4 regions of the Halomonas sp. ANAO-440 genome follow, and region 1 is predicted to be linked to each of the others. Evidence: predicted binding sites of a transcription regulator. Region 1 holds the regulator's gene; each other region holds the start of a gene.
The links. Region 1 encodes LexA, which represses DNA repair genes until DNA is damaged. Its sites were predicted from a motif close to TACTGTNTANNTANACAGTA; they were not measured.
Positions count from the first base shown of each region.

Region 1 (5,430 bases):
GACCATAGAGCCCCAGGTTCATGCCTATCTCACCACAACCGCCCAGCGGCAAGAAATGAAGTGGTTTTCTACGGCGTGGGCGAATGGTGGCGCTGGATGCAATCATCGGCACATCATGGTCAGGCAATGGAGTCTTCACTATACGGGATCGCCGCGGGCTTCCACAATGTAGACCCCAAGGCGCCGGCTACCATTTCGACGTGTCTCGCGTCCGCGAGTTCGCTACAATGCGCGCTCTCCGATCCACGCTCAGCAAGTCGATGGTTGCCCATGTCCCATTACTACCGTCTGGTTGTTTCCTGCCCTGATCGCCGCGGCATCGTGGCTCGTGTCTCCGGCTTCATTTCCGGCCATGGTGGGTCTATTACCGAGGCGAGTCAGCACTCCGACCTGGCGTCGGGCCGCTTCTTCATGCGCTATGAAATCCTCTCCGATTCCATTGACATGACCGGTGACGAATTGCGCAAAGCCTTTGAGCCGGTGGCGCGCGAGTTCGAGATGGAGTGGGCACTGCGCGATACGCGGCGACGCCAGCGTGTGGTGGTCATGGTCTCCCGGGAATCACACTGCCTGGTGGATCTGCTCTATCGCTGGACCGCGGGGGAAATGGAGGGTGATATTGTCGGTGTGATCTCTAACCATCCGGACATGCGGGGCATGGTCGAGTGGCATGGGCTGCCCTATTTCCATGTGCCTGTGGATGCCGCCGACAAGGCTGCTGCGTTTGCCGAAATAGAGGCCCAGGTGGAGGCACTGGATGCCGACACAGTAGTGTTGGCGCGCTACATGCAGATCCTGCCACCCGGCCTTTGCCGGCGATACGCCGGGCGGGTTATCAATATCCATCACAGCTTCCTGCCATCCTTTGTCGGTGCGCGCCCTTATCACCAGGCCCACGACAGGGGGGTCAAGCTGATCGGTGCCACCTGCCACTATGTGACTGAGGAACTGGATGCGGGCCCCATCATCGAACAGGATATCCATCGGGTCAGTCACTGTCATACTCCCGGGGATCTGGTTCGATTCGGCCGCGATGTGGAGAAAGCCGTTCTGGCACGGGGGCTGCGCTGGCACCTGGAGGATCGAGTGCTCATCCACGGCAACAAGACGGTCGTTTTTGCCTGAGCTTTAACGCTGGAGGCGGACATGTCGTTTTCCGAGCCCATGCTGGCTCCCTGGCTGCTGATCGCCTGCGGCGTGTTGTCCCTGGGTGTCGTCGGCCTTGTCCTGGCACAGAGGCCCTGGGAAACCCTGATCGCAGACAGGGCGCTACAGCACCGCTGGCTGGCGGCAACCGTCGCCGTAGTGCTGCTGTGGCAGCTGCGCGCCCAGGCCGTGGACTGGCTGACCCTGCACCTGATGTTCACGGCGCTGCTGACGCTGATCTTCAAGGCGCCCCTGGCGCTGGTCACCAACCTGCTCGCCAACCTGGCCCTGGTCCTGCTCGGCAAGGCTGCCTGGCCGCTATTGGGTGTCAACGTTCTGATTACCGGTGTGATACCCGTTGGTATCACCGTGCTGGTGTGGCGCCTGGTGGATCGCCGCCTGCCGGACAATCTGATGGTCTTTCTCTTTCTCTGCGGCTTCTTCGGCGCAGCGCTGGCCACGCTCGGCACAGGGCTCACCGGCCTGGGGCTGGTCATGCTGGGCGCGACCGATCCGGAAGCGATCTACCTGGCGCAGGAATACGCGCTCTTTCTACCCCTGCTGATGCCCTCCGAGGCGTTCCTGACCGGCATGCTGCTCAGCATCCTGATGGTCTACCATCCCGGCTGGGTGGCCACTTTCAATGATCATCGCTATATCGACACCAAGTAGGGCAGGGTTTCGCTACCTGACGGCCCTCTGGTGAGAGTGCTGTAGACCGGGGGCATATCTTGTAGGGCAGGTGGCATGGGGTGGGTGCTACAGAGGAAGCGTCAGCTGTCGCCTGGCATCCTCCGGCACCAGCCTTGCCCCGACACCCAGCAGGCGTACCGGCCGCTTCTTGCGCGCCCAGGCCTGTGCCAGCAAGGCGTTGAAGGTTTGGTTGCAGAGCGTGCTGCCGCGCCCCTCCATGGTCGTCAGACTGAAATCGTCGAAGCGCACCTTGACGAACAGCCCCGCCAGCGGCGGGTGGCCATGCCTTGCCAGCCGGGATTCCAACCTGTCGCACAGCGCTGCCAGCTCCCTGTGACAGTCGGGCAAGCCGGGAAGGTCTGTTGCGAAAGTGGTCTCCACGCTGACCGACTTGCGTTCACGCTCCACCCTTACCGGGCGGGTGTCGATACCGCGCGCCAGCTCGAACAAGCGATGACCAAACTTGCCGAACTCGTGGATCAATCGATCCTGGGGCAGGCGTTGCAGATCGTCACAGGTATCGATATCCAGTGATTTCAGCCGCCTGGCGGTAGCCGGACCCACGCCATTCAGCTTGGTCACCGGAAGAGTCTTGATGAAGGTAGCGACCCGGTCCGGGGTAATCACCGTCAGGCCGTCAGGCTTCTCCCAGTCGCTGGCGATCTTTGCCAGGAATTTCGACGGTGCGGCACCCACCGAGACGGTAATGCCCACACGTCGCTGACACTCCTCCTTCAGCCAGCGTGCCATCCAGGTGGCGCTGCCCGAAAAGCGCGTTACCGCGGTGACGTCGAGAAAGGCCTCGTCCAGGGACAGAGGCTCAACCAGCGGCGTCAGCTCATGGAAAATAGCCTGAATCTGGCGCGATGCCTCGCGGTAGCGGTCGAAGTCGCCGTGGAGGAGGGTTAGCTGCGGGCACAGCCGCAAGGCTCGCGCCGTGGGCATGGCGGAGTGGATGCCATAGCGGCGAGCCGGGTAGTTGCATGTGGCAATGACGCCGCGACCTTCGGCGCTGCCGCCGATGGCCAGCGGAATCTCGCGCAGCGCCGGGTTGTCGCGCATTTCCACCGCGGCATAGAAGCAATCGCAGTCGGCATGCAGAATCTTGCGAACGGAATCCATGGGCAACCGTTCGACAGCTAGCCGAGGGTGAGCGAATTCATCAGAGCGCCTGGCCGCTGCCGCCGCGAATCACGCCAACGCCTACGCCCTCTATTTCCAGGGGTTGGTGGCGTAAATCCACCTCGATAGGTGCGAAATCGGCATTTTCGGCCTCGAGGATGACCTGGTGGCCATTGCGATGAAAGCGCTTGACGGTGACTTCATCCTCGAGCCTGGCAACGACGATCTGACCGTCGCGAACGCGATCCGTGCGATGCACAGCCAGCAGGTCGCCCTCGAGGATGCCGGCATCTTTCATGGAGAGGCCGCGGACCTTCAGCAGATAGTCGGCACGGGGAGTGAAGAATTCAGGGGGCAGGGGGCAGTAGCGATCGATGTGCTCCGCGGCAAGGATAGGGCTGCCGGCTGCTACCTCGCCAATGATCGGCAAGCCCTCCACGGCAGGTTCGCCCCCGACCGGCTCGGCGTCCTGCGCCGGCAGGCGAATACCCCGGGACGTACCACGGATGACCCGGATGACGCCCTTGCGCTCCAGGGCCCGCAGGTGCTCCTCGGCCGCGTTGGGGGAACGGAAGCCCAGGGCGCGGGCGATTTCGGCACGGGTCGGCGGGTAGCCGAACTCGTTCATTGTCTTGACAATGAAGTCGTAGACGTTCTGCTGGCGTGAGGTGAGGGGGCGTGACATGCGACCTCCGGGTAGCGGTGCCTTGAGTATTGTTCAAGTATACAGCATGGAAGTCTATCCAGTAAAAAGGCCTGTGGCTAGCGAGTGGTATGGCACGTTTCAAACAGATGCTTGTCAATTAATTTGAGCGAAACGCTGAAATCACGTAGACTTTTGTAATGTTTTAAACACGCGTTTCCAGCGGGATCAAGATAATGGCTCAAACCGACACCGTCACACGCATCCTCGATACTGCCGAAGTCCTGTTCGCAGAACGTGGCTTTGCAGAAACTTCCTTGAGGACCATCACCAGCAAGGCGCGAGTCAACCTGGCCGCTGTGAACTACCATTTCGGCTCGAAGAAATCGCTGATTCAGGCGGTGTTCGCCCGCTATCTGGATCCTTTCACCGTGCGCTTCCACCATGCCCTGGATGAGCTGGAAGCGCAGCATGCCGGTGGCGTCATTCCACTGGAAGTCCTGCTGGAAACCATGGCGCGTACCGTCCTTGAGGTGCCTGGCGAACGCCACAGCCTCAAGGTGTTCATGAAGCTGCTGGGGCTTGCCTATAGCCAGGCCCAGGGGCATCTGCGACGCTACATTCAGGATGAGTACGGCAGCGTGTTCTCGCGTTTCACTGACCTTGTCCGGCTGGCAACACCCGACCTGCCCGATTCCGAGCGTTTCTGGCGCCTGCACTTCGTGCTTGGCACCGTGATCTTCACCCTCTCAGGGCTGGATGCGCTGCGTGATATCGCTGAAAAGGATTATCAGGAACATGTTTCCGTGCGCGACCTCATCCGCCGCTTGCGGCCGGTGGTGGTGGCTGCCATGAACGCACCGCTTCCGCCACCCCCCATGCCGAAGGCCGAGGCGAGCTGATATGCGGACACCGCGCCTGACCGAGCTGCCACCGGCAACGGGCACCTGGCTGGAAGTCGATGTCGCGAATCAGTGTCTGGTCCACTGGCAGGGATCAAGGCCTCAGGCAGAGTGGGCCGTCTCTACCGCCCTGGCTGGAACCGGTCAGCAGGAGGGCAGCGGCTGCACTCCGCTGGGGTGGCACTATGTGCGAGCTGCCATCGGTGATGGGCTGCCCACGGGCACGGTCTTCAGAGGTCGGCGGCCCACCGGGGAGCGATTTTCCCCGGCACTGGCCGAAGCACACCCCCATCGCGACTGGATTCTCACCCGCATCATCTGGCTCTGCGGGCTGGAGCGGGGGTTCAACCGCGGGGGCGAGGTCGACAGCCAGCGGCGCTATATCTACTTTCACGGCACGCCACCCGACCAGCCAATGGGCGTGCCGCGCTCCCATGGATGCATCCGCCTGAGCACGTCGTCGCTGCTGCATCTCTTTTCCCTGGCCCCTCCCGGGACGCCCGTGTGGCTGCATGACTGAAGGCTGAGCATCAAGCCCTTGCGCATGGCTGTCACCTCGACCAACTTTGGTCTAGAATCAGCCTCCTTCTAGCCCAAGGAATCCGATCATGACGCAGACCCTCGGCCCGGTGATGCTGGATCTGGAAGGCACGCAGCTGAGCGACGACGAGCGCAGGCTACTGCTTCGTCCCGAGGTGGGCGGGGTGATTCTCTTTTCTCGCAATATCGAGGATGCCCGCCAGGTTCGCTCCCTCTGTAACACCATACGACAGTTGCGCCCTGAGTTGCTGTTGACCGTCGACCAGGAAGGGGGGCGGGTGCAACGTCTGCGTCAAGGCGTTACCCGGATTCCCTCCATGGGACGGATTGGCCGCGACTATGTTGCAGCACCGGAAGTCACCCTGAGACTGTGCCTCGATACCG
Region 1 is NZ_JAHXBV010000010.1:42,653-48,082, forward strand. It holds gene KZO25_RS09255 (ribonuclease J) at 1-22, opposite strand, end outside; gene purU (formyltetrahydrofolate deformylase) at 271-1,125, shown strand; gene KZO25_RS09265 (energy-coupling factor ABC transporter permease) at 1,147-1,818, shown strand; gene dinB (DNA polymerase IV) at 1,906-2,961, opposite strand; gene lexA (transcriptional repressor LexA) at 3,002-3,646, opposite strand; gene KZO25_RS09280 (TetR/AcrR family transcriptional regulator) at 3,841-4,506, shown strand; gene KZO25_RS09285 (L,D-transpeptidase) at 4,508-5,026, shown strand; gene nagZ (beta-N-acetylhexosaminidase) at 5,115-5,430, shown strand, end outside.

Region 2 (5,430 bases), on a different contig from region 1:
GTTCGGCCAGGCCGCGGTACTCGTCGAGTTCGGCGTCGTACCCGTCGCGGATCACGCCGCCATCACGGATCACCACCGGCGGGTTGTCCATCAAGCCGCGGCTCAGGGTGTCGGCCAGTTCGGGATAGGGGCGGATATGGTGCTGAAGATCGTCCAGCGCGGTGCCATCGCTGAAGGCACTGAGCTCCTGCTGCAGTGCCGGGAGCGCGAGCAGGGCGTCACGCAGCCGGGCGAGATCCCGGGGCCGGGCGCTGTAGAGTGCCACCCGGGCCAGGATGCGCTCCACGTCGCCGATGGCCTTGAGCAGCTCGCGCAGCGTGACGAAGGCCTCCTGGTCGAGCAGCAGGGCGACCGCCGCCTGGCGATTCTGGACCAGGGCGCGGTCGCGGAGCGGACGGTTGAGCCAGCGCTTGAGCAGTCGCGAACCCATGGCGGTGGCGGAAGTATCGAGTACGCTGGCCAGGGTGTTGTCGGCTGTGCCACCGAGGTTGGTATCGATCTCCAGGTTGCGCCGGCTGGCGGCATCGATCACCACGGCATCGTCCCGGCTCTCCACGCCCAGCGCGGTGACATGGGGCAGGCGCGAGCGCTGGGTGTCACGGGCGTATTCGATCAGCACGCCGGCGGCGGTGATGGCGGCCTCGAGATGGGCGCAGCCGAAGCCGCGCAGGTCCTGGCACTGGAACTGGTCGCACAGGGTGCGGGTGGCACCGTCGTGGTCGAACAGCCAGTCGCTCTGGCGGCGCAGGCCGCGGCGCCCGTCCAGGGCCGGTGGCAGGGTCAGGCTCTCCGGCACCAGCAGTTCGGCGGGGTCGAGGCGCTGGAGCTCGGCCAGCATCTCGCTCTCGCCTTCCACTTCGAGCACGCTGAAGCGGCCGCTGGAGAGTTCCAGCCAGGCCAGCCCCCAGCAGATACCCAGCGGATGTACGGCCACCAGCAGGTTGTCGCGGCGGGCATCGAGCAGCGCCTCGTCGTAGAGGGTCCCGGGGGTGACGATTCGCACCACCTTGCGCTCGACCGGACCCTTGCTGGTGGCCGAGTCGCCGAACTGCTCGCAGATGGCCACCGACTCGCCGGCCTTGACCAGGCGGGCGAGGTAGCCTTCGGCGCTATGGTAGGGCACCCCGGCCATGGGAATCGGCTTGCCCGCTGACTGGCCGCGCTGGGTCAGGGTTATGTCCAGCAGCGCCGCGGCGCGCTTGGCGTCGTCGAAGAACAGCTCGTAGAAATCGCCCATTCGGTAGAAGAGCAGCACCTCCGGATGCTCGCGCTTGATCCTGAGATATTGGGTCATCATGGGCGTATGCTGGGCGCTGGCCTGTGACATGGTGGTCCTGTGCTGAGCGGTCGGTTCCGGATCTCTGACGCGGCGATGGTGCCACGGCCTGCATATCGCAGACAAAGGCGCTATTGTACGCAAAAGTCTATCCCTGCGCGCGGCCGGCGTCAGGGGCCGGCCACCACTCTTGAAGGAGCGATACCATGGCTCATCGTGCGGCCAGCCTGGCCAATCTCGACCTGATCACCCTTGCCGAGCGCCTGGGACGCCGCTGCCGGGAACATGGCTTGAGCGTTACCGCTGCCGAGTCCTGCACCGGCGGGGGCGTTGCCAGCGCCATTACCGCCGTTGCCGGCAGCTCCGACTACTTCGAGACCGGCTACGTGACCTACTCCAACGCCGCCAAGACTCGCCTGTTAGGGGTGCCGGAGGCGACCATCCTCGAGCATGGTGCGGTGAGCCGCGAGGTGGTCGAGGCCATGGTCGCTGGTGCCTGCCGCGAGAGCGGCGCGAGGCTTGGCGTGGCGATCAGCGGCGTGGCCGGCCCGGGAGGTGGTTCGCCGGACAAGCCGGTGGGCACCGTGTGGCTGGCCTGGGGCAATGCCGAGGGGCAGCAGGCCGAGCAGTTGCACTACCCCGGGGACCGCCGGGCGGTACGCGAGCGCGCGGTGCGCGATGCCATCGTCGGCCTGATCCGTCATATCGAGGCCAATCACGCCAAGGACACGTAGGCGCCACGCTTGGCGTGGGGCGATTTTTTCGCCATACTACTGTCCAACCATACAGTGTCCGGGCGACCCCTTATCGGTTTCGTCCGCCATTCCGATTGTTTGGCAAGCGAACGGCACCTTGCGCCGTAAGCCCAGCAACCGAATTTCTGCCGACGAGTTCTACGAGGAGCGCCACATGGCACAGGAAGACAACCGTTCGAAGGCATTGAATGCCGCCCTTTCCCAGATCGAGCGCCAGTTCGGCAAGGGCACCGTGATGCGGCTGGGCGATACGCCCCGGGTGATCATGCCCTCGGTGTCGACTGGCTCCCTGGGCCTGGATATCGCCCTGGGCATCGGTGGTCTGCCGCTGGGGCGGGTCGTCGAGATCTTCGGGCCGGAGTCCTCGGGCAAGACCACCCTGACCCTCTCGGTGATCGCCCAGGCCCAGAAGCAGGGCAAGACCTGCGCCTTCATCGATGCCGAGCACGCGCTCGACCCCAGCTATGCCGAGAAGCTCGGCGTCAACCTCGACGACCTGCTGGTCTCGCAGCCCGATACCGGTGAGCAGGCGCTGGAGATATGCGACATGCTGGTGCGCTCCGGCGGCGTCGACGTGATCGTCATCGATTCCGTGGCCGCCCTGACCCCGCGGGCCGAGATCGAGGGCGAGATGGGCGACTCCCACGTCGGCCTGCAGGCGCGCCTGATGTCCCAGGCGCTGCGCAAGATCACCGGCAACATCAAGAACGCCAACTGCATGGTGATCTTCATCAACCAGATCCGCATGAAGATCGGCGTGATGTTCGGCTCGCCGGAAACCACCACCGGCGGCAACGCACTCAAGTTCTACGCCAGCGTGCGCCTGGACATTCGCCGTACCGGCTCGGTCAAGTCGGGCGACGAGGTGACCGGCAACGAGACCCGGGTCAAGGTGGTCAAGAACAAGGTGGCGCCGCCGTTCCGCCAGGCCGAGTTCCAGATCCTCTACGGCAAGGGCATCTACCATGCCGGCGAGGTGGTCGACCTGGGCGTGCAGTGCAACCTGGTCGACAAGGCCGGCGCCTGGTACAGCTACAAGGGCAACAAGATCGGCCAGGGCAAGGCCAATGCCGCCCAGTTCCTCGAGGACAACCCGGCGGTGATGGAGGAAATCGAAAGCCAGATCCGTGGCCAGCTGCTGGCGACGGTAGAGCCCCGGGAGAAGGAGGCCACCGCCGAGCTGGCCGATGACGCCGACGAAGGCAGCCTGCTCTAAGCCATGCTGGGCCAGCCGGCGAGCGATCGCGAGACCTCCCCCAGGGAGGATGCCATTCGCCTGCTGGCTCGGCGCGAGTATTCTCGCGCCGAGCTGGCGGAGCGGCTGGTCGCGAAGGGCCACGACTCGGCCGCCATTGGGGACTGCCTGGACGCCCTGGCCGAGCAGGGACTGCAGTCGGATAGCCGTTTTGCCGAGAGCTTTCTGCGCTCGCGGGTGGCCCGGGGCCAGGGCCCGCTGAAGATTCGTGGCGAGCTTTCCCGGCGCGGTATCGACCGCGCCACCCTGGAGGCCGCTTTTGCCGAGGCGGAGACCGACTGGTTTGCGCTGGCCTGTGATTCTCTGGCCCGGCGCTTCGACGGTCCCGGCGACTCGCCCCGCGAGCGCGCGCGGCGGGAGCGCTTCCTGGCCAGCCGAGGGTTCGATTTCGAGCATCTGCGTCACGCCCTTTCCCATGCCTGGAACTGCCATTGAAACGGCCGCTTCGGCTCGCACTCTTCAGTCGCTTGACAACTACGCTATAATACCCCCCTTTGCGAACGCCCCGGGTGGCGCTTCGGCGCGCCACGGCGCCCCTGCAGCGGCCTTTTTTCGACGGCCGCACCCGCTTTCCCGCCCGTCGGGTCATCATGCTCATCGCCACGGATATTCCATGAAAAGCGCAGACATCAGACAGGCCTTTCTGAGTTACTTCGAGGAGCACGGACATACCGTCGTGCCGTCGAGCTCCCTGGTGCCGGGCACAGACCCGACCCTGCTGTTCACCAATGCCGGCATGGTGCCATTCAAGGATGTCTTCCTGGGGCGCGACCCGCGTCCCTATGTGCGGGCCGCATCTTCCCAGCGCTGCGTGCGCGCCGGCGGCAAGCACAACGATCTCGACAACGTCGGCTACACCGCGCGCCACCACACCTTCTTCGAGATGCTGGGCAACTTCAGCTTCGGCGACTACTTCAAGCGCGATGCGATCCGCTTCGCCTGGACCTTCTTGACCGAGACGCTGGGGCTGCCCAAGGAGAAGCTGTGGGTCACGGTCCATGTCAGCGATGATGAAGCCGAGCAGATCTGGAAGGAGGAGATGGGCATCGACCCGGCGCGCTTTTCCAAGCTCGACGAGGACAACTTCTGGCAGATGGGCGATACGGGGCCCTGCGGTCCCAGCTCGGAGATCTTCTATGATCACGGCCCAGAGGTGTGGGGCGGACCTCCCGGTAGCCCGGAGGAGGACGGCGATCGCTACATCGAGATCTGGAACCTGGTGTTCATGCAGTTCGACCGCGATGCGGCGGGCAACCTGAACCCGCTGCCCAAGCCCTCCATCGATACCGGCATGGGCCTGGAGCGCATCGCTGCGGTGATGCAGGGCGTGCATTCCAACTACGAGATCGACCTGTTCCAGAACCTGCTCGGGTCGGCGGCCCGCCATACCGGCCATGCAGACACCACCACGCCTTCGCTGCGCGTGATCGCCGACCATATCCGCTCCTGCGCCTTTCTCATTGCTGATGGTGTGCTGCCCTCCAACGAGGGACGCGGCTATGTGCTGAGACGGATCATTCGCCGGGCCGTACGTCACGGCAACAAGCTGGGCGCCAAGGGCGACTTCTTCCACAAGCTGGTCGGGGCGCTGGACGCCGAGATGGGCGATGCCTACCCGGAGCTGCGCGAGGCGCGCCATCAGATCGAGCGTGTCCTGCTCAAGGAGGAGGAACAGTTCGCCCGTACCTTGGAGCATGGCATGAGCCTGCTGGAGGAGGCGCTGGAGGACCTGGAAGGCGACTTGTTGCCCGGCGAGACAGTATTCAAGCTCTACGATACCTTCGGCTTCCCCTACGACCTGACGGCAGATGTCTGCCGCGAGCGGGGCGTGACCCTCGACGCTGAGGGCTTCGAACGGGAGCTCGAGGCCCAGCGCGAGCGGGCCCGGGCAGCCAGCCAGTTCGGCGCCGACTACGGTGCCGCCCTGGAGCTCGAGGGTGAAACCCAATTCACCGGCTACGACCGGCTCGAGGACCGCGCCAACGTCACCGCCATCGTGGACCGTGAAGGCAACGCCCTGGCCAGCCTCGAGCCAGAGCAGCGTGGCCTGGTGGTGCTCGATCGCACGCCGTTCTACGGCGAGTCGGGCGGGCAGGTGGGGGATACCGGCTATCTCCACGTCGAGGGCGGCCGCTTCCTGGTCA
Region 2 is NZ_JAHXBV010000008.1:54,673-60,102, reverse strand. It holds gene mutS (DNA mismatch repair protein MutS) at 1-1,327, opposite strand, end outside; gene KZO25_RS07370 (CinA family protein) at 1,483-2,010, shown strand; gene recA (recombinase RecA) at 2,186-3,247, shown strand; gene KZO25_RS07360 (regulatory protein RecX) at 3,251-3,721, shown strand; gene alaS (alanine--tRNA ligase) at 3,900-5,430, shown strand, end outside.
Region 2: recA (recombinase RecA) is a predicted target of LexA. The motif match lies at 2,048-2,067, and genes of this name have one in related genera.

Region 3 (5,430 bases), on a different contig from region 1:
GTCCTTGGCGGACACGTTGAGGATACCGTTGGCGTCCAGGTCGAAGGCGACCTCGATCTGCGGCACGCCACGGGGTGCCGGCGGAATGTCGGCCAAGTCGAAGCGGCCCAGCGACTTGTTGCCGCCCGCCTGCTTGCGCTCACCCTGCAGCACGTGGATGGTCACGGCGGTCTGGTTGTCATCCGCGGTCGAGAAGGTCTGGGTCTTCTTGGTCGGGATGGTGGTGTTCTTCTCGATCAGCGGGGTCATCACGCCGCCCAGGGTCTCGATGCCGAGCGTCAGCGGGGTGACGTCGAGCAGCAGCACGTCCTTGACGTCGCCGCCCAGCACGCCGCCCTGGATTGCCGCACCCACGGCCACGGCCTCGTCAGGGTTGACGTCCTTGCGGGCTTCCTTGCCGAAGAAGTCAGCGACCTTCTTCTGCACCATCGGCATGCGGGTCTGACCGCCGACCAGGATCACGTCGTCGATCTCGGAGGCCGACAGGCCTGCATCGGCGAGCGCGGTCTTGCACGGCCCCAGGGAGCGCTGGACCAGATCCTCCACCAGCGACTCCAGCTTGGCCCGGGTCACCTTGACGTTGAGGTGCTTCGGGCCGGTGTTGTCGGCAGTGATGTAGGGCAGGTTGACGTCGGTCTGCTGGGCGCTGGAGAGCTCGATCTTGGCCTTCTCGGCGGCTTCCTTGAGGCGCTGCATGGCCAGGTTGTCGCCGGAGAGATCGATGCCGCTGTCGGACTTGAACTGATCGACCAGATAGTTGATCAGGTGCATGTCGAAGTCTTCGCCGCCCAGGAAGGTGTCGCCGTTGGTGGCCAGCACCTCGAACTGGGTCTCGCCGTCGACATCGGCCACTTCGATGATGGAGATATCGAAGGTACCGCCGCCCAGGTCGTAGACCGCAATGGTCTTGTCCCCGCGCGCCTTGTCCATGCCGTAGGCCAGCGCCGCCGCCGTGGGCTCGTTGATGATGCGCTTGACCTCGAGGCCGGCAATGCGGCCGGCATCCTTGGTGGCCTGGCGCTGGCTGTCGTTGAAGTAGGCCGGCACGGTAATGACCGCCTCGGTGACTTCTTCACCCAGGTAGTCTTCCGCTGTCTTCTTCATTTTCTTCAGCACTTCGGCGCTGACCTGCGGCGGTGCCAGCTTCTTGCCCTTCACTTCCACCCAGGCGTCGCCGTTGTCGGCCTCGGTGATGCCGTAGGGCACCATCTTGATGTCTTTCTGGACGACATCGTCCTTGAAGCGACGGCCGATCAGGCGCTTGATGGCGTAAAGTGTGTTCTCGGGGTTGGTGACCGCCTGGCGCTTGGCCGACTGCCCCACCAGGATCTCCCCATCATCGGTGTAGGCGATGATGGAAGGCGTGGTGCGAGTACCTTCGGCGTTCTCGATCACCTTGGCGCTGTCGCCGTCGAGCACGGCCACACAGGAGTTGGTGGTCCCCAGGTCAATACCGATGATGCGTCCCATAGGAAATCCTCGAAAAGTCGTTGCTTGAATTCGTCTCTGCGGCGCTTGCCGCGGGGTTGTCGTCTATCTGGGGGGCAGAGTCTCTTATTTCAAGTCCTGCCCCCGATTCCGATGTGTAAACTCAGCCGGCAGCCTTGCTGACCACCACCATCGCCGGACGCACCAGGCGCCCATTGAGCAGGTAGCCCTTCTGCATCACTTCCATCACGCTGTTGGGTTCGAGCTCGGGGTTGGGCACCATGGCCATGGCCTCGTGGTACTGGGGGTCGAAGGGCTCACCCTGCGGGTCAACCGACTCGACGCCAAACTTGCCCAGCACGTCGTGCTGCATCTTCAAGGTCATGGACACACCCTCGCGGTGGGCCTCGCTGGCATCATCACCCATGGCCTCCAGTGCCTTCTCCAGGCTGTCGACCACCGGGAGCAGCTCCTTCACGAATTTCTCGAGGGCAAACTTGCGCGCCTTCTCGGCCTCCTGCTCGGCGCGCCGGCGCACGTTCTGCGCCTCGGCAGCCGTGCGCAGCACCTGGTCCTTGGCCTCGGCCAGGCTCTCCTCGAGCTCCGCAACCTGGGCGGCCAGCATCTCGGCCTCGGGGTTGTCGCCCACTTCGGCCTGCTCGCCCAGGGCCTCGGCTTCCTCGGCCGCCTCGATGGCTTCATCTTCCAGCGTGCCCTCTACAGGCTGCGGTTCGGCCTCCTCTTCGCGCCTTGCCAGCTCGTCGTCCAGCGGGGTCTGGGGTTCTTTAGCCATGAACATCTCCTGAAACGGTGAATCGGCCCCGCGGGCCGAACAGCATTCGGGTTGGCGATAGCATCGCAATCTGCCGCCTATATGGGGGCCGTGGCCAGAAACTCAAGAATAAATGGCCAAGGAATTGACATGTGCATTGAGAGAGAGACTGGTCTACTGTATAAAAACCCAATAAAGGTGTATGAATATCCAGCCTGCCGCTCAGACCAGCTGTCGCAACGCGCTGGCGAGAGCCTAAGGTGCCGGGAGGAAAGATGCTGACTCAGCTTGCCATTCGTGACTACGCCATCGTTGACCGCCTCGACCTTGAGCTTGCCGGTGGCATGACCGCCATTACCGGTGAGACCGGGGCCGGCAAGTCGATCCTGCTCGGCGCCCTGGGCCTGTGCCTGGGCGAGCGCGCCGACGCCGGCAGTATTCGCCATGGCTGCGAGCGTGCCGACCTCAGCGCCCGCTTCGACATCGCTGCACTGCCAGCCGCCCGCGCCTGGCTCACGGAGCGCGAACTGCCCGCAGACGATTGCCTGCTGCGCCGCGTGGTGACCGCTGCGGGCCGCTCCAAGGCATGGATCAACGGTCAGCCGGCAACCATCGCCGACCTCAAGGCGCTGGGCGAGCATCTGGTGGAAATTCACGGCCAGCACGCCCATCAGGCGCTGCTTCGCGAGGAGACCCACCTGCGCCTACTCGATGACTTCGCCGGCCAGCGCACGGCGGTGGCCGAACTGGCCGAAACCTTCCGCAGTTGGCAGGCCGCGCGCCGCCGGCTCAAGCGTCTGGCCGAAAGCGGCGACGAAGTGCAGGCGCGGCGACAGCTGCTGCGCTATCAGGTCGAGGAGCTGGACGCTCTGGCCCTGGGAGACGACGAGCTGGCGACCCTGGAGCACGAACAGGAGCAGCTCGCCCATGCCGAGGAGACGATTCGCGAGGCCCAGTTCGCCGCCGATTGCTGCGACAGCGACGACGGCGGCGCACTTGCGCTGCTGCATCAGGCGACCAGCCGCCTTGGCGTGCTGCCGGGCCATTCCCAGGGTGGGCTGGCCGAGGCGCTGAGCATGCTGGGCGAGGCTCGCATCCAGATCGAAGAGGCGGCACGGGAGCTGCACCGCTTCGTGGATACCACCGAGCTGGACCCGGAGCAGCTGGCCTGGGTGGAGTCGCGGCTGAGCGAAGTCCATCGCATCGCTCGCAAGCATCACATCATGCCCGAAGAGCTGCCCAGCCTGCACCGGCGGCTGCAGGCGGAGCTGGAAGGCCTGGAGGGAGGAGAGCACGACCTGGAAGCGCTGCGTGCGGAGGTGGAGGCCCTGCGCGATACCTGGCGCCAGCAGGCCCGTAGCGTCAGCGAGGCGCGGCAGAAGGCGGCCACCCGGTTCGGCAAGGCGGTACAGGAGCAATTGGCCTTCCTGGCCATGGGCAAGGCGCGCTTCGAGGTTGAAGTGGAAGCCCGCGAGCTGCCGGCCGCCGATGGCCTGGAGGGCGTTCGCTTCCTGATCAGCGCCAACCCAGGCCAACCGCCTCGCCCGCTCTCCAAGGTGGCTTCCGGCGGCGAGCTGTCGCGCATCAGCCTGGCAATCCAGGTGGTGGCGGCACGCCACTCGACCATTCCCAGCCTCGTCTTCGACGAGGTGGATGTCGGTGTCTCGGGCGCCACCGCAGAGATCGTCGGCCAGCTGTTGCGACGGCTCGGCACCGGCGGGCAGGTAATGACGGTGACCCACCTGCCCCAGGTGGCAGCCCAGGCCCATCATCATCTGCATATCGAGAAGCAGGCGAAGCGCAACACCACCCAGACGCGCATGGCGCTACTCGACGAGGCCGGGCGGGTCACCGAACTGGCGCGCATGCTGGGCGGGGTCAACCTCTCCGACCGCACCCTGGCCCACGCCCGGGAGATGCTCGACGGCAGCCAGCAGAACGCACACCACTGAGCGCCACCTTCCAGGCTCCCAGCACCATCCACCGCCTAGACGACAGCGACCCCGCACCTTTCGGAGCGGGGTCGCTGTCAAGCCTGCCAAATGGCCCGGCTATGTCTGGAACACCACTGGTGCGCTACGACGGATCAGACAGAGCCGCGGGGGCGCACGTAGAGCACCAGGGCGTGATCGACGAGCTCGAAGCCATGCTCTTCGGCGATCTCTTTCTGGCGACGCTCGATGGTCTCGTCGAAGAACTCGATGATTTCACCGCTGTCCAGGCACACCATATGGTCATGGTGCTCTTCCTGGGAAATCTCGAACACGGCATGGCCGCCGTCGAAATTGTGGCGAATCACCAAGCCGGCCGACTCGAACTGGGTCAGCACACGATAGACGGTGGCGAGACCAACGTCTTCGCCAGCATCCAGCAGTGACTTGTACACATCCTCGGCACTCAGGTGGTGTTGGCCTGTGGCATTCTCGAGGATCTGCAGGATCTTCACGCGGGGCAAGGTGACCTTGAGGCCCGCCTTGCGCAGTTCATGGTTCTGGTCGGCCATGTTCGCTCTTCGCAGTATCAGGTAGGGTCGGGTATGATCGACCGAATCCACGATAGTGAAGAACGGACCCAAATGCAAAAGCTGATCAAGACCGCCACTCTTATCCTCGCCCTGACCCTGGTCAGTGGCTGTGTGTACAAGCGCGACCTGGCCCAGGGTAATTACATTACCGAAGGCATGGTCGAACAGCTGCAACCCGGCATGAGCCGCAGCCAAGTCGTGGGTGTCATGGGACGCCCACTGCTGGAAGCGCCTTTCGACGCCAGCCAGTGGGACTACATCTTCCGGCTCGACAAGGCGTATGGCGGCGTCCAGCAGCGCCGTGTGACGCTGACCTTTGATAATGACCGCCTGGTCGATATCAATCAGCGAGGCGACCTGTCCGAGGATATTCAGCTCCGCGCTCAGGATGACGTTGGCCCGGCTGTCGATGGCGCCAGCCCCATGGGAGAGCTGCCGGAGACCCAGCCGGAAGCAGCGCCTCGCTCCGCGCCGGATGCAGGCGGCACGCTGCCACGCGGTGGCGAACCCGCCACGACAGAGCCGCTGGAGCTCTAGTCGAAACCCGGCAAAAGGGTATACCCGTGAAGGGTCAGGTTGACTGCCGAGCGCGCGCCGCGCGCTCGGCACGGGCCGCCTTGGGGTCGATCTCAAGGGAGCGGTAGACCTCGACCCGATCCCCTTCCCGCAGAAGCTGCGAGTCGGGGTCCCGTACCGGTTTGCCGAA
Region 3 is NZ_JAHXBV010000037.1:36,992-42,421, reverse strand. It holds gene dnaK (molecular chaperone DnaK) at 1-1,470, opposite strand, end outside; gene grpE (nucleotide exchange factor GrpE) at 1,592-2,221, opposite strand; gene recN (DNA repair protein RecN) at 2,476-4,152, shown strand; gene fur (ferric iron uptake transcriptional regulator) at 4,287-4,703, opposite strand; gene KZO25_RS17910 (outer membrane protein assembly factor BamE) at 4,776-5,261, shown strand; gene KZO25_RS17905 (RnfH family protein) at 5,296-5,430, opposite strand, start outside.
Region 3: recN (DNA repair protein RecN) is a predicted target of LexA. The motif match lies at 2,376-2,395, and genes of this name have one in related genera.

Region 4 (5,430 bases), on a different contig from region 1:
CATGAGATGGGTAAATATCGTCATGCAGTATTCATCGGCAGCGCTCTCGTATTACTGAGGGGCAAAAAGAGTCATTGCATCTCCAGAAGTGCAAGGTGAATGCCCCGGGATTTCCAGATACCCATCACCGTGGCCTCGGGTGCGTAGCTTGTCCATTCATTCCGGTCCGGTGCGAGCGCATTTGCTTACAGCACGTGTCGGTAATCTCTTACAGAAATGGTATCCCCGGGTAATAGTGATCTCCCTTCGTAGCTGTCATAGTGAGCGCATCGGGCAAGGAGGCTCTACAGGGAAGGCCGAGTCAGGGAGACTCACGCACCAAGGGATGCTCAGGCAGGATGCTTGAGGCAGTGGAAAGGAAGCGAAGATTTAGCCCGGCCTCACGGCCGGGCTTCTTGTTATGTGGCTCTTGCCGCGGGAAGCTCTTCCCAGCGCGTCGAATAGCGCTGGGTGAGGTTGTCGCAGCGCAGGTGCCAGGCAGCGCCTGGGCTGGGCGTGCCGAGCTTCACGGTCCCGCGGCCCATGCGTTGATTGAGTTCATCCATCACGCCCATCAGCTTCTGGCTACGCTGCCGGTCGGCGTCACTCTGTGGCGTGTCGAGCAGCGAGAGCTGCTGCCGATCGGCGTCGATGAGGTCGAGCAGCATCACGCCCCCTTTCTGGTACCGGTAGCCCTTGCGGTAGATGCGCTGCAGGGCGGTACCGGCGGCGTCAAGAATGTTGCGGCTGTCGTCGGTGGGGCGGGGCAGCTCGACGGCCAGGCTGGGCGAATACTGGGGCAGGTCGTCACGAAACGGGTTGGTCTTGAGGAACACCAGTACCGCACGGGCGAGGCTGCCCTGTCTGCGCAGCTTCTCGGCGCTACGCTGGCCGTGCTGACGGATCGCTTCGCGTATCTCGTCCAGACTGTCGGTCAGTTTGCCGAACGACCGGCTGGTCATGATGCGCTGGCGGGGCTCATGGAAGTCATTCATCTCGATGCAGGGGATGCCGCGCAGCTCCAGGGCGGTGCGCTCGACGGTAACGCTGAACTGTCGGCGGATGCGCTTGGGGTCAGCCTGGGCGAGGTCCCAGCCGGTGTGTATGCCCAGCATGGCGAGGCGCTCGGCCAGCCGTCGGCCCACGCCCCAGAACTTGCCCAGCTCGAGGCGCTTCAGCAGGGCGCGGGTTTCCGTGCTCTCGGCCTGGAGCACGCAGACGCCGCCGTAGGCCGGGATTTTCTTCGCCGCGCGGTTGGCCAGCTTCGCCAGGGTGCGGGTGGGGGCAATGCCCACCGATACGGGGATGCCGGTGTACTGTCGCACCTTATGGTGCAATTGCCGGGCATGGTCAAGCAGTTGCGTCGGCTCGAAGCCGTCGAAGCGTAGGAACATCTCGTCGATGGAGTAGGGCTCGACGTTGGGCGCGTACTCCTCAAGCACGCTCTGAACCCGTTGGCTCATGTCGCCGTAGAGTTCGTAATTGCTCGAGAGCAGGTGAATCCGGCCCTGGCGCACCAGGTGCTGGAGCTTGAAGGCGGGCGTGCCCATCGCGATGCCGAGAGCCTTGATCTCGTTGGAGCGGGCGATGAGGCAGCCGTCGTTGTTGGAGAGCACACCGACGGCCTGGCCATCCAGCCGTGGCTGGAACACACGCTCGCAGCTGACGTAGAAGCTGTTGCAGTCCACCAGGCCGATCATGCTCATACCGGATACTCGTGGATGACGGCGCGCACCACGCCCCATACCTGGCAGTCGAGGTTCTCAAGGGAGATCGGGGCATAGCGTGTATTGCCCGAGCAGAGATGCGGCCGGTTGTCGAGCAGCTCGTACCGCTTCACGGTGATCTCGCCGTCGACCATGGCCACCAGGATATGGCCGGGCCGGGGATCGATGGAGCGATCGACCAAGAGCAGGTCGCCTTCGTGGATGCCCAGGCGCATCATGCTGTCACCGGTGACGGTCATGAAAAATGTGGCCGAGGGGCGTTTCACCAGGCGCTCGTTGAGGTCGAGCGTGCGGCCCTCGTAGTCCTGGGCCGGGCTGGGAAAACCGGCGAGGCCGGCGCGGCCCAGGGCAAGCGGGTAGGGCAGCGCAAGGGAGGGCGGTGCAGGGTGTGCAGAAAGGATCGTATCGTGTGACATGAGTTGGTCTCGCGAATGCTGTCATTATATACAGTATCCTCGCTGGGCACGGTCACAGGCAACAGGCGATGACTAATGGAGGTTGGTGCAGATTCGTACATGGCATCAGTCGGTTATCTGTCGGTCATTTCAGATTTTTCTGCTATACATAGTGTTATAAACTTAAAATGGTGACGTAATGTCATTGACTGGCTTGCTGTCGATCGTTCGACGGTACGCGCTCGCAGGGATGCTGGCTGGGCTGTCGTCGACAGCGGCAGGCAGCGTGGAGGGGGCAGCGTTGGTGCCTGCCTCCAGTTGGGCGGTGCTTGCCATCGTCGCCCTTGTAGGCCTGGCGTTGGCGGCAGCGTGCGGCGCCTGGTGGGGCCGGCGCGTGGGTTCCCGAAGGGCCGCTCACTCGCCGGCCGACAAGGTGAAACTGGCCAACGATTCAGATGGCAGGGATTATTTGCCGTGTGGTGTAGCCACCGATATCACCGAGTGCCATGCGATCCAGGAAAGCAACTATCGCCTGACCTTCTATGATCCGCTGACCGGCCTGCCCAATCGGCGCCTGATGCTCGATCGTCTGGAAATGGTGGTCAAGGGGTCCCGGCGCACGGATCGCTATGCGGCACTGATGTTCATTGACCTGGATAATTTCAAACTGGTCAATGACACTCAGGGGCTCTCGCAGGGCGATCATCTCCTGCGTCACGTTGCCGACCACCTTTCGCGTGCGGTACGAGAGAGCGACACCCTGGCGCGGCTGGGGGGCGATGAATTCGTTCTGCTGATTCACGACCTGGATCCCGATCAGGAGCAGGCGGCTCATGCTGCCGAGCTTGTGGCGGAAAAGCTGTTGGCCCGCATTCAGGAAGCCCAGCAGGATCAGGAGCAGGCGCTGACCCTGCCGATTACCGGCAGCATCGGCGTCACGCTGTTCGCCGACGGCGAGACCAGCGTGGAGAGCGCCATGCAACAGGCCGACATGGCGTTGCAACAGGCCAAGGGGGCGGGAGGCAATACCCTGCGCTTCTTCAATTCCGCCATGCAGGCCACGGTGATGGCACGTGTCCAGTTGGAAGCCGATCTGCACCTGGCCCTCGCTCGGGATGAGTTTCGCCTTCACTACCAGGTGCAGGTGGACTCCCTTTCACGTGTCACCGGGGTCGAGGCGTTGATTCGCTGGGAGCATCCGCAGCGTGGCATGGTATCGCCCGGCATGTTCATTCCCTTGGCGGAAAAGAATCGAATGATTCTACCGATCGGGTACTGGGTCCTCGAAACCGCCTGCCGGCAGCTTGTCGTTTGGGCACAGGAGCCGGAGCGGGAGAGTTTGAGCATTGCCGTCAACGTCAGCTCCGTGCAATTCCATCAGCCGGATTTCGTGGTGAGAGTCCAGCAAATACTGAAAGAAACGGCTGCCAATCCTTGTCGACTGACGCTGGAGGTGACCGAGAGCCTGCTGATGGATGATCACCAGCGGGTACGCGAAATCATGCTGCGGCTCAATCAGATCGGCATCCGCTTTGCCCTGGATGACTTCGGTACGGGTTACTCTTCGCTGAACTATCTCAAGCGGTTGCCACTGGATGAATTGAAGATCGACCAGGCTTTCGTCGACGGCGTGCTTGACGACCCGGTGGATGCCGCGATTGTCCAGGCCACCATCACCCTGGCGGCTAGCCTTGGGCTTGACGTGACCGCAGAAGGGGTAGAGACCGAGGCGCAGCACCAGTGGCTTCTGGCAAACGGTTGCAAAGCCTTCCAGGGCTATCTCTTCGGCAGGCCGCAGCCGGTGGCGGAGCTGCAGGTGGGCCAGGTCTCCTGTACCCATGGTACGTGATAGGGCCGCGCTGGGTTTTCCCACCGGCTCCTTGTCTAGGGTAAGCTGTATCACGTATCAGATATTACCGGCGGCCTGTCTTCTTCCGCCCTTCACTAAACCACTGGAGAGTCTTCATGCCCTTTCGTTCCTTGCTTGCCGCTACCGTGCTGATGTTGCCGCTGACCGCCGTGGCAGAATCGCCCAATATCGTACCCGGCCAGTGGCAGTTCACCAGTACCACATCGGTCGAAGGCGATATGCCGATCCCCGACCAGACCGAGAGCCATCAGGAGTGCATCGTGCAGGGCGACCTCGACGATGCCGACTTCCAGTTCCTGGAAGTGGAAGAGGGGTGTGAGCTGCTGGAGCACAACGTCTCCGCTGACGGTGTCGATTACAAGATGGTGTGCCACGCCGATGGTGGCCAGGCCGATATCGACGGCCGGATGGATTTCCTGGGCGAGCGCGTCGAAGGCAGCGTCAATATCCAGACCGACTCGCCGATGGGTGAGATGACCATGAACACGACGATCGAAGGCGAGCGCCTCGGCGACTGCTGAACGATCGCCAGCAGCGGCATACACGAAGGCCACCTCTGGGTGGCCTTCGTCGTTCATGCCTTCTGACTGTCGGTGCCGTCCTGATGGTGGGTTCCATCGCTTCGGGCGGCCGGGCCGACGCTCATCTCCGCTTCCAGGCGGCGTTTCACATCGCCGGGGGAGCCGGTGTGGCGAGCCAGCAGGTCGTAGGCCACCGGCACCACGAACAGCGTGAACAGGGTGGCGGCGGCGACGCCGGAGAGAATCACCGTGCCGATCACCATGCGCGACTCGGCGCCGGCGCCGCTGGAAACGATCAGCGGGATCGAGCCGGCCATGGTGGTCACCGCCGTCATCAGGATCGGGCGCAGGCGCGTCACCGCGGCGTCGAGCAGGGCGTCGCGGAAGGCCAGGCCTTCGTCGCGCAGCTGGTTGGCGAACTCCACGATCAGGATACCGTTCTTGGCCGCCAGGCCAATCAGCATCACCAGGCCTACCTGGCTGTAGATGTTGAGCGACTGGCCGGTGACGAACAGCCCCAGCATGGCGCCGCTCATGGCCAAAGGCACCGTAAGCATGATCACGAAGGGGTGGATGAAGCTCTCGAACTGAGCCGCCAATACCAGGAATACCACCAGCGCACCCAGGATCAGCAGGAAGGTAGTGGCACCGCTGGCCTGGCGGAAGTCGCGGGAGGCGCCGCTGACATCGGTCTGGGCCTGTCCGGGAAGCACCTCGGCGGCGGCGACCTCCAGGTAATCCAGGGCTTCACCCAGGGAGTAGCCGTCGGCCAGGTTGGCTTCGATGGTGATGGCGCGCAGCCGGTTGAAGCGGTTCAGGGTGCTGGCACCGGCGAAATCGGAGAAGCTCACCAGGCTGGCCAGGGGAATCAGCTCGCCCGAGCGCGCCGAGCGCACCTGGATGTTGTCCAGCGCGCGGGGGCTGGCCTGGCTGCCCCG
Region 4 is NZ_JAHXBV010000021.1:100,504-105,933, reverse strand. It holds gene KZO25_RS15225 (EAL domain-containing protein) at 1-24, opposite strand, end outside; gene KZO25_RS15220 (Y-family DNA polymerase) at 399-1,679, opposite strand; gene KZO25_RS15215 (LexA family protein) at 1,682-2,122, opposite strand; gene KZO25_RS15210 (putative bifunctional diguanylate cyclase/phosphodiesterase) at 2,301-3,950, shown strand; gene KZO25_RS15205 (DUF3617 domain-containing protein) at 4,067-4,492, shown strand; gene KZO25_RS15200 (efflux RND transporter permease subunit) at 4,546-5,430, opposite strand, start outside.
Region 4: KZO25_RS15215 (LexA family protein) is a predicted target of LexA. The motif match lies at 2,139-2,158, and genes of this name have one in related genera.